4 regions of the Pseudomonas sp. RSB 5.4 genome follow, and region 4 is predicted to be linked to each of the others. Evidence: predicted binding sites of a transcription regulator. Region 4 holds the regulator's gene; each other region holds the start of a gene.
What was found. The regulator FliA, encoded in region 4, starts transcription of late flagellar genes. The targets are predictions, from matches to a motif close to CTAAAGTTTNNNNNNNNNNNGCCGNTAA.
Positions count from the first base shown of each region.

Region 1: the regulator FliA is predicted to act here: its motif matches at 2,689-2,716, upstream of V9L13_RS07780 (methyl-accepting chemotaxis protein).
Region 2: the regulator FliA is predicted to act here: its motif matches at 2,311-2,338, upstream of V9L13_RS21445 (methyl-accepting chemotaxis protein).
Region 3: the regulator FliA is predicted to act here: its motif matches at 1,923-1,950, upstream of flgM (flagellar biosynthesis anti-sigma factor FlgM).

Region 1 covers NZ_CP146986.1:1,757,631-1,762,047, reverse strand. The annotation lists gene V9L13_RS07790 (AAA family ATPase) at 1-218, opposite strand, end outside; gene pnuC (nicotinamide riboside transporter PnuC) at 215-778, opposite strand; gene V9L13_RS07780 (methyl-accepting chemotaxis protein) at 927-2,561, opposite strand; gene V9L13_RS07775 (undecaprenyl-diphosphate phosphatase) at 2,863-3,693, shown strand; gene V9L13_RS07770 (DUF1294 domain-containing protein) at 3,690-4,118, shown strand; gene V9L13_RS07765 (MmcQ/YjbR family DNA-binding protein) at 4,175-4,417, opposite strand, start outside.
Region 2 covers NZ_CP146986.1:4,719,518-4,723,934, forward strand. The annotation lists gene V9L13_RS21430 (TonB-dependent siderophore receptor) at 1-552, opposite strand, end outside; gene V9L13_RS21435 (FecR family protein) at 640-1,641, opposite strand; gene V9L13_RS21440 (sigma-70 family RNA polymerase sigma factor) at 1,641-2,141, opposite strand; gene V9L13_RS21445 (methyl-accepting chemotaxis protein) at 2,454-4,334, shown strand.
Region 3 covers NZ_CP146986.1:2,959,206-2,963,622, reverse strand. The annotation lists gene V9L13_RS13315 (flagellar regulator YcgR PilZN domain-containing protein) at 206-952, opposite strand; gene V9L13_RS13310 (flagellar protein FlgN) at 1,045-1,512, opposite strand; gene flgM (flagellar biosynthesis anti-sigma factor FlgM) at 1,561-1,887, opposite strand; gene flgA (flagellar basal body P-ring formation chaperone FlgA) at 2,047-2,808, opposite strand; gene V9L13_RS13295 (chemotaxis protein CheV) at 2,891-3,823, shown strand; gene cheR (protein-glutamate O-methyltransferase CheR) at 3,870-4,417, shown strand, end outside.
Region 4 covers NZ_CP146986.1:120,310-124,726, reverse strand. The annotation lists gene V9L13_RS00545 (chemotaxis protein CheA) at 1-226, opposite strand, end outside; gene V9L13_RS00540 (protein phosphatase CheZ) at 262-1,050, opposite strand; gene V9L13_RS00535 (chemotaxis response regulator CheY) at 1,068-1,439, opposite strand; gene fliA (RNA polymerase sigma factor FliA) at 1,606-2,346, opposite strand; gene fleN (flagellar synthesis regulator FleN) at 2,343-3,173, opposite strand; gene flhF (flagellar biosynthesis protein FlhF) at 3,287-4,417, opposite strand, start outside.

The DNA of each region.
Region 1 (4,417 bases), 1.6 Mb from region 4:
ATCAGCAGTTCCGGTTGCTGCGCCCGTGCCTGATCCTCCCATTGCAACTGCCCTCGGGCGATGTCGGGGATGTCGTTCAGGCAGGTGTCGCGCGGATTCTGCTCGATGAACCAGCGCACGTATTCATCCACCCGCAGGCCACCAAAGTGTTCCTGCAGGCCTGCCGCCAGCCAACTCTTGCCCGTGGATTCCGGGCCGGTCAGTACAACGACTTTCATCGCTGCAACGCCGGATCGGCGCGCCACTCACGCCAACCTTGCACGGCAATCAAGGTGAACAGGGCATAGAGTGCCGCAGTGAGGTAAAGGCCCTTGTAAAGAAACAGACCGACGAAAATCACGTCCAGCACGAACCACAGCGCCCAGCATTGCAGGCGTTTCTGCGCCATCCAGAGTTGTGCGACCAGGCTGAACGCCGTCAGCGCGGCGTCGAGCCACGGCTGCGCCGCATCGGTCCAGTGTGCCATGGCTGCGCCGAGCAGCAGACTGCCGAGCGCTCCGACACTCAGGCCGAGCAGGATCGAGCGCCGGTCCAGACGGGTGACATCGCGTCCGTCATGCATCGTGCCGGCGCGTGTCCATTGCCACCAGCCGTAGACTTGCAGCGCGGCGTAGATCACTTGCAGCAACATGTCCGAATACAGCTTCACGTCATAGAAGATCCAGCTGTACAGCAACACCATGACCAGGCCGATCGGCCAGCACCACGGATTCTGTTTGACCGTCAGCCAGACGGCGATCACACCGAGGGCGGCGGCAAACAGTTCAAGCCCGGACATGGGGGTTCCTTGGGGGAATTGAGGAGGGAGCGGATTGTACCCAAAAAACTGTAGGAGTGAGCCTGCTCGCGATGGCGGTGGTTCAGTCACTCTTGGTTGACTGATACGACGCTATCGCGAGCAGGCTCACTCCTACAGGGTAGCGCTGTCAGACGCGGAATTGCCGCAGAAGCTGGTTCAACTGCTCGCTCAATTGCCCAAGCTTCACGCTCGCCGCGCTCGACTGCTCCGCCGCCAACGCGGTGCTGTGAGACAGGCCCGCTGCCTGCGTGACGTTCTGATTAATGTCTTCGACCACATGCGCCTGTTGCAGTGTGGCGCTGGCAATCGAGGCGTTCAGGCCATTGAGATTGCGCAGCGCCTGGCCGATGGCGTTGAGGCTGGCGCCGGCGAGGCCGGCCTGTTCGATGGTCAGTTGCGAGGCCTTGCTGCTGTCGCCAATGACCTTCACCGCCGCTTCGGAATGATTCTGCAGGCGTTCGATCATGGTCTGGATTTCCGCCGTCGATTTTTGCGTGCGCTGCGCCAACAACCGGACTTCATCGGCCACCACCGCGAAGCCACGGCCCTGTTCGCCGGCGCGGGCCGCTTCGATGGCGGCGTTGAGTGCCAGCAGGTTGGTCTGCTCGGCAATCGATCGGATCACCTCCAGCACACTGCCAATCTGCGTGCTTTCCGCCGCCAGGGTGCGAATCACCTCGACCGCCTGATCAATAGTCCCCGACAGTTTATCGATCTGTTGCAGACTGCCGTCGATGTTGATCTGGCCCTGTTGTGCCTGGGCTTCGGCATCGCGCATTTCAGCGGCAGCATGTTCGGCATTCTTCGCTACGTCCTGCACGCCGTAGGTGACTTCGTTGATCGCGGTCGCCACCAGTTCCATCTGCTGCGATTGCTGCTGGCTGCGTTGCTGGGCCTGGGTGGCATCGTTGCCCAGTTCACTTGAGGACTGGCCCAGCGCACTGGCCGAGATCTGCAAATCGCCAATCACCCGGCGCAACTTGGCGGTAAAGGCGTTGAAGTGATGAGCCAGTTGCGTCACTTCGTCCTGGCCGTGGGTGTCGAGACTGCGAGTCAGGTCGCTTTCACCGCTGGCGATGTTGGCCATGGCGTTCACGGTTTCCTGCAGCGGACGCACGATGCTGCGGGCAATCAAAATCACCAGCAGGGCCATGATCACGGCGATCACCAGACCGATCACCGAAGCCTTGATCACCTGACCCTGGAACTCGCTCTGCACATCGTCGATGTAAACGCCGGAGCCGAGCACCCAGCCCCATGGCTCGAACAGCTTGACGTAAGAGGTTTTCGCCACCGGCTCGCTGGCGCCGGGCTTGGGCCAGCGGTAATCGACCATGCCGGCGCCTTTGCTTTTGGCGATTGCGACCATTTCGTTGAACACCGCGAAACCGTCCGGGTCGCGGATCGCCGAGAGGTTCTGGCCTTCGAGCTTGGGGTTGGTCGGGTGCATGACCATCACAGGCGTGAGGTCGTTGATCCAAAAGTAATCGCTCTGGTCGTAGCGCAGACCGCGAATGGCGGTCAGCGCCTGTTTCTGTGCGGCGTCGCGGGTGAGGGTACCGGCAGTTTCGAGGTCGTGGTAGTAGGTCAGCAGGCCGCTGGCGGTCTGCACCACATGCTGGGTTTTCTGCGCCTTGGCGTGATACAGGTCGTCGTGGATCTGCTTGAGCATCAACACGCCCAAGGTCAACAACATGACCACGGCCACAATCAAAATGAGCCACAAGCGTCGGCTGATCGACACACTGCGCAAGCTGTTCATAACGCTGTCACTCCGATTTCTTTTTCTTGTAATAAATCAACGCCAGCATCCAACCACGTTTGGGTGATCGGGCATACGCGACCCAAGTCGAATAACGCCGCAGCACTATTAAGGCTTGTCTGTTAGGATTTCGGCCCCGCGCGGGAAAACCTGAATTCAGGTTGATATTTCACGGAATTTTGACTGTTCCGTGTGGATGCTGTGCGCGCGGAATCGATACAGCAACATACAGCTACGCTGAGCGCAGTGAACGTAAAAATATTATCGGGGCATGCCATGTGCATCGCTTTTTGGGGGATTGATGGATCTTTGGACCGCCTTGCAGGCGCTGATTCTTGGAGTTGTAGAGGGGCTGACGGAGTTTTTGCCCATTTCCAGTACCGGACACCAGATCATTGTTGCCGACTTGCTCGACTTCGGCGGCGAACGGGCCATGGCGTTCAACATCATTATTCAGCTCGGCGCGATCCTCGCGGTGGTCTGGGAGTTTCGCCGCAAGATTCTCGACGTGGTGATCGGCTTGCCGACTCAGCCGAGTGCGCGGCGTTTCACCGCCAATCTGCTGATCGCGTTTCTGCCGGCAGTGGTGTTGGGGGTAATTTTTGCCGATTTGATTCACCAATACCTGTTCAACCCGATCACTGTTGCGACTGCGCTGGTGGTGGGTGGCGTGATCATGTTGTGGGCCGAACGCAGGCAGCATGAAGTGCACGCCGAAACCGTGGACGAGATCACCTGGAAGGACGCGCTGAAAGTCGGTTTCGCGCAATGTCTGGCGATGATTCCCGGCACTTCGCGTTCCGGCTCGACGATCATCGGTGGCCTGCTGTTTGGCCTGTCGCGCAAGACCGCGACCGAGTTCTCGTTCTTCCTGGCCATGCCGACCATGGTCGGTGCGGCGGTTTACTCCGGTTACAAGTATCGCCACCTGTTTGTGCCGGCGGATTTCCCGGTGTTTGCCATCGGCTTCATCACTGCGTTCATCTTCGCCATGATTGCCGTACGCGGTCTGCTCAAGTTTATCGCCAGCCACAGTTACGCAGCGTTTGCCTGGTACCGGATCGTTTTCGGTCTGGTGATTCTGGCGACCTGGCAGTTCGGCTGGGTCGACTGGTCGGCGGCCAAGGCATGAGTGATACTCGCGCCCGTCGCCCCGAAGGACGTCCATCCGGTGGCGGCATTCAGAACCTCAAGTTGAAACTGATCGTTTTCCTGATCGTTTGCGCACTGCCGCTGTTCGGTTCGGTGTCGATGTGGCTGCGCGGAATCTCGCTGGTGCCGCTGGCCGCCTATGGGATCGTCAGCGTGCTGGCGTTCTTTCTGTATTGGGCTGACAAGCGCAAGGCTCGTGCCGACGCCTGGCGAACGCCGGAGAACGTACTGCACGCGGTGGAGCTGGCGGGTGGCTGGCCGGGTGCGCTGATTGCTCAGCAGGTGTTTCGGCACAAGACGCGCAAGGTGTCGTATCAGATCCTGTTCTGGGTGATTGTGGTGTTGCATCAGGTGTTCTGGATCGACCAGTTGTTTCTGGGTTCGAACCTGCTTTCATTGTTCTGAATCACCACAAGAAACCCTGTGGGAGCGAGCAAGCCCGCTCCCACCAAAGTCAAAAGCTAAAGCAACAATCCGATTTGGGTTTTCTTCGGCAACTTGCTCACCACCAACTGATGCGAACGCTGCAGCAAGCCCTGCAGTTCCTCGGCACCCAGCGGGTAGGGCGGGTGCATGATGATCCACTGCGCCCGCGCCAGATAAGGCGCCGGATGAATGCCCGGGCGGTCGCAATGGCCGAGAAACAGATCCTTGTCGACCTTGAACGCCAATGAGTCTCCACGCAGCCCTTGCAGGGCGAACAT
Region 2 (4,417 bases), 1.6 Mb from region 4:
CATTTGCTCGCGGGTCACCACCGATACGCTTTGCGAAGTTTCCAGCAGCGCGGTACTGGTTTTGGTAGCGATCTGGCTGTGGGTGGCGTTGTAGCCTTCCATGCTGCCCAGCGCGTTACCGAGGGCGAAACCTTTGATGTCGGTGGTTGGCAGTGCCAGCGCCTCGGGTTCGCTGATTGAACGCAGGATGTAGCTGTTTCCGTCTTGGCTGATCGCTTCCAGACCCGAGCCGCCCAGCAAATGGCTCAACGCCTGATCGGTGGAATATTCGCCCTGTACGCCCGGAGACTGCCGCCCCTGCGTTTGCTGCGGGGTCATCGACAAGGTGATGCCCGCCTGACGCGCGAACTGGTTCAGCGCTTCGCCCAGCGGGCCGGCGGTGATGTTGTAGCCATGACTGCTCGCTTCACTGGCATTGGCGGCGAGGCTCAGGCCTGGCAGCACACCGGCGCCCAGAACGGTGGACAGCAGGGCAGCGCGAATGGCGTGCCCCAGCAGGCCCGATTCGGCAGTGAAGTTCAGCGAGTTCTTACAGGTGAGGCGGACAGTCATTGTAGGTTTCCGTAGGCAGTCGCAAAGGCTGAGTTGAAGTGCTTACTGACCAAGCCGGACTTGTCGCGAAAACCCGCCAAAATAATTTCAGGCCACAGCCTCAAGCGTTACCCACCAACGGGTGCGATAGCGCAATTGCACCGGCAAAGTCTGCGGCAGGATTGCCAGCAGCTTGTCGGTGTCCTCCAGGCGGAACACACCGGACAGGCGCAGATCAGCCACCTGCGGCGTGCACGTCACGAAGCCCTGACGATAACGTCCGACTTCATTGAGGAAATCGCCCAGGCGCATGTTGCGGGTCACGATCAAACCATCGACCCAGGCGCCCGCGTCCATATCCAGTGGAGGTGCAGGGCGCACCTGATGGTGATCGATCAGAAAGGTCTGCCCGGCGAAAGCCTCAACCGAAGCTCCGCCGTTGTGGATGGCGACGCGCCCGGAGCTGACGCTCAGTCGCGTGCAATCGTTTTCCTGGCGCAGGATGAAGCGGGCATTGGCCGGCTCATAAGTGCCATGGCGACTTTGCACGCGAAGCGGCCGGCTGAACGCCGCGCCTTCATCATTACTCCCGCAAGTGACGATGATTTCGCCACGGGTGAGTTTGATCAGCCGCTGCTGCGCGGTGTAGTCCAGATCCACTGCGCTGGCCGTGTTCAGCTCGATCCGCGTGCCGTCGGGCAACTGGAACCCGCGACGCTCGCCGGTCGCCGTAGCGTAATCAGCGCGCCACTGCTGCCACACGGAGGTGTCCTTGGCCAGCCACGCCGCGGAGCCCATCAGCACCGCGCCGGACAGCAGCTTCAAGGCCTGGCGCCGCCCCAGCCCCTGCGCACTGTTTTCCAGGGTATTGAACGCCACCTGTGCGCCGGGCACGGCGCGCAGGTTATGGCTCAGTTCGGCCTGCAGCGACTGCACGCGCTGCCACGCCAGTTCATGCTCGTGATGCTCGGCGCGCCACGCTTCGCATTGGCGACTCAGGCGCGCATTGCCATGGTTGTTGCGCAGCCGCAGCAGCCAGTGAATGGCTTGTTTGACCACCTGTTGCGGCGGTTCGGCGCGTCGCCCGGTCGAGAGGTTATCCACAGGCATCAGCTGTCGTACCGCAACACGTAGCAGTGATACAGCGCATCGGCGACGTAACGCTCCACCGAACGCAGAGACAAGCCCAGCTGTTCGGCGATCTGCTTGTGCGTCAAACCTTCACACTGCGCCAGCAGAAACGCCTGACGCACTTTCGGCCGCAAGCCTTCAAGCATGCGCGCGATGCTCTCGAGCAACTCGATTACCAGCGCGCGGGTTTCGGCGCTTGGGGTTTCGGCTTCGGGCAAATGGGCGATGGTTTCGAGATAGGCGCGTTCGATTTCTTCACGACGCCAATGATCGATCACCAGGCCACGGGCGATGGTGCGTAAAAATGCGCGAGGCGCCTTGAGTTCCAGGCGTTCGCTGCGCTGCAACAGGCGGACGAAGGTGTCCTGGGCCAGATCTGCGGCATCCGCGGCATTGCCCAGCCGCGCCCGCAGCCAGGCGTTGAGCCAGCCGTGATGACTCCTGTAAAGCGCCTGCACTGCAAACTCAGGTGAGGACATGAACGCGACAGCCCGAACGTCACAAATGATAATTAGTCGCATTTTTATCAGGGGTTGCGAATTTTGCAACCTCTGCTCGGAGATCCAGCAAAAAAAACTTCGTGGCGAACGCTCTGGCACGCCGTTCGGCGGGAATCTGACAGAAATGCAGGCCATTTCCCACGCAGCCCTAAGATTTCCGCGAATGGTGCCGACAGACTGGTGAGACATGCGTGCACCAAAGTAGAGCGGCCATCAGAACGCTGCCTGCGCTGTACATGGAATGTTGCATCCCGGAACGCATCCCCACTTTTGCATAAGAAGTCCCATGAAATGAATCTCAAGTTCAGCCATAAAATCCTGTTGGCCGCCTCGGGCGTCGTGGTCCTGGCTTTCGCTTTGTTCACCCTCTACAACGACTATCTGCAGCGAAACACCATTCGCCAGAACCTCCAGTCGTCTGTACAGCAGGCCGGTGATCTGACCGCCAGCAGCGTGCAGAACTGGATGAGCGGGCGAATTCTGGTGCTGGAAAACCTCGCGCAGAACGTTGCCCATCAGGGCAAGGACGCCGACTTCCCTGGGCTGGTCGATCAACCGGCCTTCACCTCGAACTTCCAGTTCACCTACGTCGGTCAGGCCAACGGTGTGTTCACCCAGCGCCCTGACGCGAAGATGCCCGACGGCTACGACCCGCGTCAGCGCCCTTGGTACAAGCAAGCCGTTGCTGCCGACAAAACCATGCTGACCCCGCCGTACATGGCCGCGGTCGGTGGTCTGGTGGTGACCATCGCCATGCCGGTGAAAAAGAATGGCGAGCTGCTGGGGGTGGTCGGTGGTGACCTGAGCCTGGAAACCCTGGTAAAGATCATCAACTCGGTGGACTTCGGTGGCCTCGGCCACGCATTCCTGGTCAGCGGTGACGGTCAAGTGATCGTCAGCCCGGACAAAGACCAGGTGATGAAGAACCTCAAGGACATCTACCCGAATTCCGGCGTGCGCATCGAGAAGGGCAACCAGAACGTGGTGCTCAACGGCCAGGAACGCATTCTGTCGTTCACTCCGGTCAGCGACTTGCCGAATGCCGATTGGTACATCGGTCTGTCGATCGATCGCGACAAGGCCTACGCCGCCCTCAGCCAGTTCCGTACTTCGGCGCTGATCGCGATGTTCGTCGCGGTCGCTGCGATTGCGCTGCTGCTGAGCCTGCTGATCAACGTCCTGATGCGTCCACTGACCACCATGGGCCGCGCGATGCGGGACATCGCCCAGGGCGAAGGTGACTTGACCCGTCGTCTGGTCGTGGAAGGCAAGGATGAGTTCGCTGAACTGGGCAGCTCGTTCAACCAGTTCGTCGAGCGTATTCACGCGTCGATTTCCGAAGTGTCCTCGGCCACTCGTCACGTGCACGACCTGTCGCAACGCGTGATGGCCTCGTCCAACGCCTCGATCATCGGTTCCGACGAACAAAGCGCGCGCACCAACAGCGTGGCCGCCGCGATCAACCAGTTGGGCGCCGCCACTCAGGAAATCGCCCGCAACGCCGCCGATGCATCGCAGCACGCCAGCGGCGCCAGCGAGCAGGCCGATGACGGTCGTCAGGTGGTCGAGCAGACCATTCAGGCGATGACCGAGCTGTCGCAGAAGATCAGCCTGTCGTGCACTCAGATCGAAACACTCAACGCCAGCACCGACAACATCGGTCATATCCTCGATGTGATCAAAGGCATCTCGCAGCAGACCAACCTGCTGGCGCTCAACGCGGCCATCGAAGCGGCCCGTGCCGGTGAAGCCGGACGCGGTTTTGCGGTGGTGGCGGACGAAGTACGTAACCTCGCCCACCGCACCCAGGAGTCGGCGGAAGAGATTCACAAGATGATCACCTCCTTGCAGGTCGGTTCCCGTGAAGCGGTGACCACCATGAACGCCAGTCAGGCGTCCAGCGAAGAGAGCGTTGAAGTGGCGAATCAGGCCGGTCTGCGCCTGGTCAGCGTGACCCAGCGCATCGGCGAAATCGATGGCATGAACCAGTCGGTGGCCGCTGCAACCGAAGAGCAGACCGCCGTGGTGGAAACCCTCAACGTCGACGTCAACCAGATCAACCTGCTGAACCAGCAGAGCGTGGCCAACCTCAATGAAACATTGAAGGATTGTGATGCGTTGTCGCAGCAGGCCAACCGCCTGAAGCAGCTGGTGGACAGCTTCAAGATCTGATCCGCAGATTGAAGACCGCGTTATCGTTCTTCGCGAGCAAGCCCGCTCCCACAAATTGACCGCGTTCCTACAGAAGGAATGCA
Region 3 (4,417 bases), 2.8 Mb from region 4:
GGCAGACACTGTAACTGTGGCGAGGGAGCTTGCTCCCGCTGGACTGCGCAGCAGGCCCCGCTTGCCAGATAAAGGGTGGGGGGGCGCTTCGCGCCCCAGCGGGAGCAAGCTCCCTCGCCACAGGTGTCCGTTGCTGGCAGAAAGATTTTTGGCATAAAAAAGGGCAGTCCCGCGAGGGGCTGCCCTTTCTATTTGCCTGTACGAATCACAGATCGTCTTTATCGAACCGGCGTGCTTCACGCTGCAGTTGATAAACGAAGCGCTCGACGTTGCGCGCCGCCTGACCACTGATGTTGTGGAAACGCAGGCCGGCGAAGGTGATGTTGAGCTTTTCTTCGAAGTGCAGATAACGCAGTTCGACCGAAGTCGGCTGATTGCCGAACAGCGGGGTGGCGATCATGCGGTCATAAACCTGGCCCAGTTGCAGGCGATCGGTGATGTCGCCGTCAAAGCGCAGCTTGCAACCGGTGGCGGAAATATCCAGCAGTTTACCGTTGAGCGGTGCCTTGAGCTTTTCGCCACCGAGTTCAACGCTGACCAGATCGGTCAGTTTCAGGGCCGCGCGAAAAGCGTTGCGGCGCTGGTGGTAAACCACTTCGGTCGGCAGTTCGCCGGTGTAGAAGCGGTCACCTTCGGATTCTTCAATGTTCAGCGTGCCGTTGCATTCCCAGGCGATGCGCACGCCTTCGTGAAAGCCTTCGACCTTGAACGGTTCGCCGGCCAGCAGAAAACGCTCGCCATCGCGCGGGATCATCTCGTCCAGGGCAATCGTCGCGGTTTCCCGGTCAACCTTGATCAGGTAGCTCTGGAAGCGCTGACTGCGCTCGTGAAAGGTGATGATCAGCGGATCGTGGCTTTCTTGCAGCTGGCGCAGGTTGCTGGAGATTTCCAGGGGCGTGGTCAGCACCTTTGGTGGCTGCGGAGTATCATCCGCGCTTAGGGCGTTTGGCACGTTTTCTCAATCTCCAGACAAAATTTGACTACGACTAGCCAGCATTTTGCCAGCATGTTTCGCGGGTTGATAGTGCAGGCACATCGAATGGCTCACGCCTGGCTGAGCGTACGCGGCTTGGTGGGCTTGGCGAAAGTGCCTGTGGCGTCATACAACGCTGGTGGCTCGCCCCCGGTGAGGATTTTCAGCTGATTGGCCGTGGTGGCCTGCTGAATCTGGATCGACTGACCGTTTTTGACATTGGCCGCCTGGCACTGGGCAATCAGGTCTGTCAGTACGTCGCTCTGGGACAGCAACTGATCGCCAATGCTCGACTGGCTGGCCAGTTGCTCCAGGCCCTGACGATCGAGCGGCAGGTTGAGGCTGGCGAGGATTTCGCTGCGCTTGCGGCCATGCTGTTCAAGCAGAATGATCAATGCCTGTTTGCGCGCCAGAATATCTTCGAGCAAGGGCATGTCGCGACCGTGCAAGGCGAGGGACTCGGTTTGCAATAACTCCAGCAATTGTTGAGCTGGAGCAAAGTCGTCGGTGATCAGTTGCAATAAATTAGTGTCGTGCATGGCTGGCCTTGGGTTCTAAGCGTCCAAAAGCCTGGCGCCGGCAAAAGCCTAGCGCTGGGCTTCGAAGTTGAGCAGTTTGCTGGCTACACGGTTGCTGTCGACTTTATAGCTGCCATCGGCAATCGCTGCTTTCAACTCGGCCACTCGGGCTTTGTCGACGGCAGGCTGATCGCGCAGCTTGTCAGTGACCTTCTGCAACTGTTGAGCCTCATTGCTGAGGTGTACCGATTCCCCGCTTTTTACGGTACTGGCCGTTTCGGCCGGGGTATTCAGCGGCGCGGAGGTGCCGGTATCGGCGGTTTCCTTGGCGTTGCTGGTACGTGTACTGCCCGTAAGTGACGAGGAGCTGTTCAAACGGCTGAAATCGATGACCATGTTAAAAACCTCTGGGAATTTGGACGCTTGCCATGTTCTCGGCCATCCCCTGGAAAACTTTAGGCTCATTTGCAATGAGCTGCATGCGTCGAAGCGTGTCCTGCTTCGGCACAGTTTAGGGAAGCGTCGAGGCCGGCGCCAGTTTTCTGCTTGAGCGTTTTACATGGCCACTTCCACTTGGCCCGGCGCGATGACCTGCGCCTTGATCACCCGGTTGGAGTTCAGGTTTTTCACCCGGATCTGCTCCTTCAGACCGCCGTTGGCCAGGGCTTCGCCGGGCATGCGTACGGCGAGCGTACCGCTGCGGGCGATGATGACCACCTGATCGCCCTTGCGCACCACTTCAGCCTGTTCCAGATGCACCAGAGTAATGACCTGATCGGCGACCGTTGGTCGGGTTAATTTTTGCCCGATGGCTTCATCCACCGACGTCAGGAAACCCTGATTGATCTGGCTGACGTCGCGTTCACGCAAGGTCACGTCCTGCGGCTCGATAATCCCGGCGCGTTTGAGCGGTCGGGTGGTGGTGACAATCTCGCGAAACAGGCGGACTTGAGCGGGCACGAACACCGTCCAGGGCGAGCTTCCCTCGCAACGGACCTTGACCGTGACCCGGCCCAGCGGACGTGCCGGACTCTCCAGTGACGCTGTCAATTCCTTGTCGCACATAGGCATGCGCATACGTGGGTCGAGCTGGTTGACCTCGATTTCGTAGCGGCCTTCGGTTTGACTGGTAGCCAGATAGTCTTCTACGGTGAACTCAAGAAAGCCCTGAGTGACGCCGATAAGCATGTCAGGCAAGGTAACCGTATCAGCACCGGCAGGGCTGCCAGCGAAAAACAAGCAGACGGCAGACGTCGCGCACAACGCTTTGCGGGTGCGGGAGGTCAGGCGTCGGAAAAATGTCGTTTGAGCGTTCATACGAGTTAAAAAGCAAGCGCCGTGCCGTTTAGCAATGAATGTGCGTCGCAACAACACTTGGCGTTGGTGTAGGAGTCTGGGCATGGCTGGTGTAATGGATTCGGTGAACCAGCGCACGCAACTGGTAGGGCAGAATCGCCTGGAGCTGTTGTTGTTCCGTCTCGACGGTCAACAGCTCTACGGAATCAACGTGTTCAAGGTGCGGGAAGTGCTGCAATGCCCGTCCCTGACGTTGATGCCCAAGTCCAGTCCTGTCGTGTGCGGGGTGGCGAATATCCGGGGGGCGACCATTCCGATCCTTGATCTGGCAATGGCGACCGGTTCCGGAGCGTTGAAAGACAAGAAAAATCCGTTCGTGATCATCACGGAGTACAACACCAAGACCCAGGGTTTCCTGGTCCGCTCGGTGGAGCGCATCGTCAACATGAACTGGGAAGAGATCCATCCGCCGCCCAAGGGCACGGGTCGCGATCATTACCTGACCGCTGTGACTCGAGTCGACAATCAGTTAGTCGAAATCATCGACGTCGAGAAGGTGCTGGCGGAAGTCGCGCCGACCCCCGAGGCGATTTCGGTCGGTGTGGTCGATGTCGAGACCCAGAGCAAGGCGTTGTCGCTGCGGGTATTGACGGTCGATGACTCGTCGGTGGCGCGCAAGCAGGTCACGCGTTGCCTGCAGACGGTCGGTGTCGAAGTGGTGGCGCTGAACGACGGCAAGCAGGCGCTGGATTACCTGCGCAAGCTGGTCGATGAGGGCAAGAAGCCGGAAGAAGAGTTCCTGATGATGATTTCCGACATCGAGATGCCGGAGATGGACGGGTACACCCTGACGGCGGAGATCCGCAGCGACCCGCGCATGCAAAAGCTTCATATCATCCTGCATACTTCGTTGTCGGGGGTATTCAATCAGGCGATGGTCAAGAAAGTCGGTGCCGATGACTTCCTGGCCAAATTCCGTCCTGATGACCTGGCATCCCGGGTAGTCGACCGGATCAAAGCAGCAGATATCAGCTAGGGGCCTTCTGCCCCTGGCGGTCAACACGATTTAAGAGGCGGCATCATTGTCTACGGGTAATTTGGATTTCGAACAGTTCCGGGTCTTCCTGGAAAAAGCCTGTGGCATTTTGCTCGGTGAAAACAAGCAGTACCTGGTCTCGAGCCGTCTCAACAAACTGATGGAGCAGCAAGGCATCAAGTCCCTGGGTGAGCTGGTACAGCGCATCCAGACCCAGCCGCGCAGCGGTTTGCGCGAGCAGGTGGTCGATGCCATGACGACCAACGAAACCCTGTGGTTTCGTGACACCTATCCGTTTGAAGTCTTGAAGAACAAGGTGCTGCCCGAGGCGATCAAAGCCAGTCCCAACCAGCGTCTGCGGATCTGGTCGGCGGCGTGCTCGTCGGGTCAGGAACCGTATTCGCTGTCGATGTCGATCGATGAGTTCGAGCGCAGCAACCTCGGTCAGTTGAAGATGGGTGTGCAGATCGTTGCCACCGACCTGTCCGGCAGCATGCTGAACAACTGCAAGACCGGCGAGTACGACAGTCTGGCGATCGGTCGCGGTTTGTCCGCCGATCGTCTGCAGCGCTACTTCGACCCGAAAGGGCCGGG
Region 4 (4,417 bases):
TGTCGAACACGTTTTCGGCGATGTGACAGCACTCCACCAGCTCATTGAGCTGAAGGAAGCCGGCGCCCCCTTTTACAGTGTGGAAACCGCGAAAAATTGCGTTGAGCAGATCTGCGTCATCCGGGCGGCTTTCCAGCTCGACCAGTTGCTCGGACAGTTGCTCAAGAATCTCGCCGGCCTCAACCAGGAAATCCTGAAGGATCTCTTCATCGGCGCCGAAGCTCATTAATGGGGTGCTCCTACAGGTCTAAAAACCTAAACTCAAAATCCAAGGCTGGATAACAAATCGTCCACATCGTCCTGACCGGACACAACGTCTTCTCGTTTATCGGCATGAATCTGCGGACCTTCACCCTGCGAGAGATGTTTTTGTGGATCTTTTTCTGCAAGCATCGCGGCACGGTCGTGTTCGATGCCCGCAAAGCGGTCAACCTGACTGGCCATGAGGACGAGTTTGAGCAAATTGCTTTCGACTTCGGTGACCAGCTGGGTCACACGCTTGATCACTTGACCGGTGAGGTCCTGGTAATCCTGAGCCAGCAGGATGTCGTTGAGGTTGCTCGACACCGCACGGTTGTCCGTGCTGCTGCGTGACAGAAAACCGTCGACCCGGCGCGCCAGCTCGCGGAACTCTTCAGCCCCGACCTCGCGACGCATGAAGCGGCCCCAATCGGTGCTCAGGGCCTGGGCTTCTTCAGCCAGGCCATTGACCACCGGGGTGGCGCTTTCCACCAGATCCATGGTGCGGTTGGCCGCGGCTTCGGTCAGCTTGACCACATAGCCCAGGCGTTCGGTGGCGTCGGTGATTTGCGACACTTCCTCGGCCTGCGGCATGTGCGGATCGATCTGGAAATTGACGATCGCACTGTGCAGTTCGCGTGTGAGCTTGCCCACTTCCTGATACAGGCCGCGGTCACGGGTCTGATTGAGCTCATGGATCAGTTGCACAGCGTCGCCGAACCTGCCTTTTTCAAGGCTCTCGACCAGTTCGACCGCGTGTTTTTTCAGGGTCGACTCGAAATCGCCCTGTGAAGATTCGTTATGCTCCATAGCTCCCCCGCGCGTCATCAGCCGATGCGTTCGAAAATCTTCTCGATTTTGTCTTTCAACGCCTGAGCCGTGAAAGGTTTGACCACGTAGCCGTTCACACCGGCCTGAGCGGCCTCGATGATCTGCTCGCGCTTGGCTTCAGCGGTCACCATCAGCACCGGCAGATGCTTGAGTTTTTCATCGGCACGCACGTGGCGCAGCAAGTCGATACCGGTCATGCCCGGCATGTTCCAGTCCGTTACCAGAAAGTCGATGCTGCCGCTGTTGAGCACCGGAATGGCGGTAGTGCCATCGTCGGCCTCGACGGTGTTGGTGAACCCAAGATCCCGCAGCAGGTTCTTGATGATCCGCCGCATCGTTGAGAAGTCATCAACGATGAGGATTTTCATGTCTTTGTTCAATTCGACCTCCAAGCAGTCTTAAACGCGCCCAGCACCTGGACGCGCCACTTCAATCAATCGGCGCAGCACTCGAAGACTGTCTGGAGCACAACAGAGCAAGACCGGTGCCGTTCATCACCGCACCAGCCTCGTTCGCAGTGTCCCCACACTGCCTTCAGCGCGCTCGCCACTCCCCCAAACGCCCCCGCAAACGGGCCGCGCACTGGCTGTGTAACTGGCTGACCCGCGATTCACTGACGCCAAGGACTTCACCGATCTCCTTGAGGTTCAGCTCTTCGTCGTAGTACAGCGCCAACACCAGTCGCTCACGCTCCGGCAAATTGGCAATCGCGTCCGCCAGCGCCGCCTGGAAGCGTTCATCTTCCAGATCGCGTGACGGCTCAAGATGAGCACTGGCGCCATCCTCGTGCAGCCCTTCGTGTTCGCCGTCCTGCAACAGGTCGTCGAAACTGAACAGCCGGCTGCCCAGGGTGTCATTCAAAATCCCGTAGTAATCGTCGAGACTCAATTGGAGTTCGGCCGCAACCTCGTGATCTTTAGCGTCACGGCCGGTTTTAGCTTCAATTGCCCGAATTGCGTCACTGACCATACGGGTGTTGCGGTGAACCGAGCGCGGTGCCCAATCCCCTTTGCGTACTTCGTCGAGCATCGCGCCGCGGATCCGGATGCCCGCGTACGTTTCGAAACTGGCGCCTTTGCTGGCGTCGTATTTGGTCGAGACTTCGAGCAGGCCGATCATCCCGGCCTGAATCAGGTCTTCAACCTGCACACTCGCCGGCAAGCGCGCCAGCAGGTGATAGGCAATGCGCTTGACCAGTGGCGCGTAACGCTCGATCAACTCGTACTGCGCGTCACGTGCCGACTTCTTGTAGTAGTTCATACCGCTGGCGGTCATAGCACAGGCCCTGCCGTTTGCTGCACGAGGCGCTCGACGAAAAACTCCAGGTGGCCACGCGGGTTGGCAGGCAGCGGCCAGGTATCGACCTTCTGCGCGATCGCCTTGAACGCCAGCGCGCACTTGGAACGCGGAAAGGCTTCATAGACCGCTCGCTGCTTCTGCACTGCCTTGCGCACGCTTTCGTCGTACGGCACCGCGCCGACGTATTGTAAGGCGACGTCGAGGAAGCGATCCGTGACCTTGGTCAACTTGGCGAACAGGTTGCGCCCTTCCTGCGGGCTCTGCGCCATGTTGGCCAGCACGCGGAAGCGGTTCATGCCGTAGTCGCGGTTGAGCAGTTTGATCAGCGCGTAGGCGTCGGTGATCGAGGTCGGCTCGTCGCAGACCACCAGCAACACTTCCTGCGCGGCGCGGACAAAACTGACTACCGAGTCACCAATACCTGCAGCGGTGTCGATCACCAGCACATCGAGGTTGTCGCCGATGTCGCTGAAGGCCTGAATCAGACCGGCGTGTTGTGCCGGGCTCAGGTGCACCATGCTCTGGGTGCCGGAAGCGGCCGGCACGATGCGGATCCCGCCGGGGCCCTGCAACAGCACGTCGCGCAGCTCACAGCGGCCTTCGATGACATCGGCCAAAGTGCGTTTGGGGGTCAGTCCCAGCAGAACGTCGACGTTCGCCAGCCCCAGATCGGCGTCCAGCAGCATGACCCGACGGCCAAGCTCTGCCAGCGCCAGAGACAAGTTCACTGACACGTTAGTCTTGCCGACGCCACCTTTGCCGCCGGTCACCGCGATCACCTGTACGGGATGCATGCTGCCCATGTTATTTCTTTACCTTGTCTTGCATAGACGGAGGCCACATTACTGGCTGCGCGTTCTCAACCGGAACAATGCATGGCAGACCATCGATGTAGGTACAAAAACTGTTCATTACCTCAGCCAACCTGCTTGGTCGGGCTGTGGTAGATATCAGCGAACATGTCAGCCATGGCTTCTTCGCTGGGTTCTTCCTGCATTTGCACGCTGACGGCGCGGCTGACCAATTGATGACGGCGCGGCAGATGCAGATCATCCGGAATCCGTGGGCCGTCGGTCAGGTAGGCGACCGGCAGTTCATGACTGATCGCCAGGCTCAACACTTCGCCAAGGCTGGCCGTCTCATCCAGTTTAGTCAGGATGCAGCCGGCAAGCCCGCAACGCTTGTAACTGTGATAAGCGGCGGTTAGAACCTGTTTCTGGCTGGTGGTTGCCAGCACCAGATAATTTTTTGAACGGATGCCACGCCCGGCCAGACTTTCCAGCTGCATGCGCAGTGCCGGATCGCTGGCCTGCAGGCCGGCGGTATCGATCAGCACCACGCGTTTGCGCAGCAGCGGGTCGAGTGCCTGCACCAGCGACTGGCCCGGATCGACGTGCGTAACCGGCACATTGAGAATCCGCCCCAGGGTCTTGAGTTGTTCCTGGGCGCCGATGCGGAAGCTGTCCATGCTGACCAGCGCAACATTCTGCGCGCCGTACTTGAGCACGTAGCGCGCCGCGAGTTTGGCCAGGGTGGTGGTCTTGCCCATGCCGGCCGGGCCGACCATGGCAATCACCCCGCCCTCTTCCAGCGGCTCGACTTCTGGCACGGCAATCATTCGCGCCAGGTGCGCGAGCAGCATGCGCCAGGCCTGACGCGGTTCTTCGATGTCGGTGATCATCGCCAACAGGTCGCGCGACAACGGTCCGGACAGACCGATACGTTGCAGACGGCGATACAGATTGGCTTGTGCCGGACGGCTGCCTTGCAGCTGATTCCAGGCCAGGGTGCCGAGCTGCACTTCCATCAGCTCACGCAAACTGTTCAATTCGAAACGCATCGAATCCAGCGCACGCGGATCGATGCCGGCGGACGACTGGGCAGGCGCTGGCGCCGGACGCGCCGGGGCGGCGTAAGTCGGTTCGCTCAACGGCTCGGCAGCGGTCAGCGGCAGGCCGGCCGTCAACGGCAGCCCGGCGAACAACTGGCGATTGGTGTTGCCGTCGGCTTCGCCACGCAGGCTCAGTTCGGCCTGGGCGGTAACGAT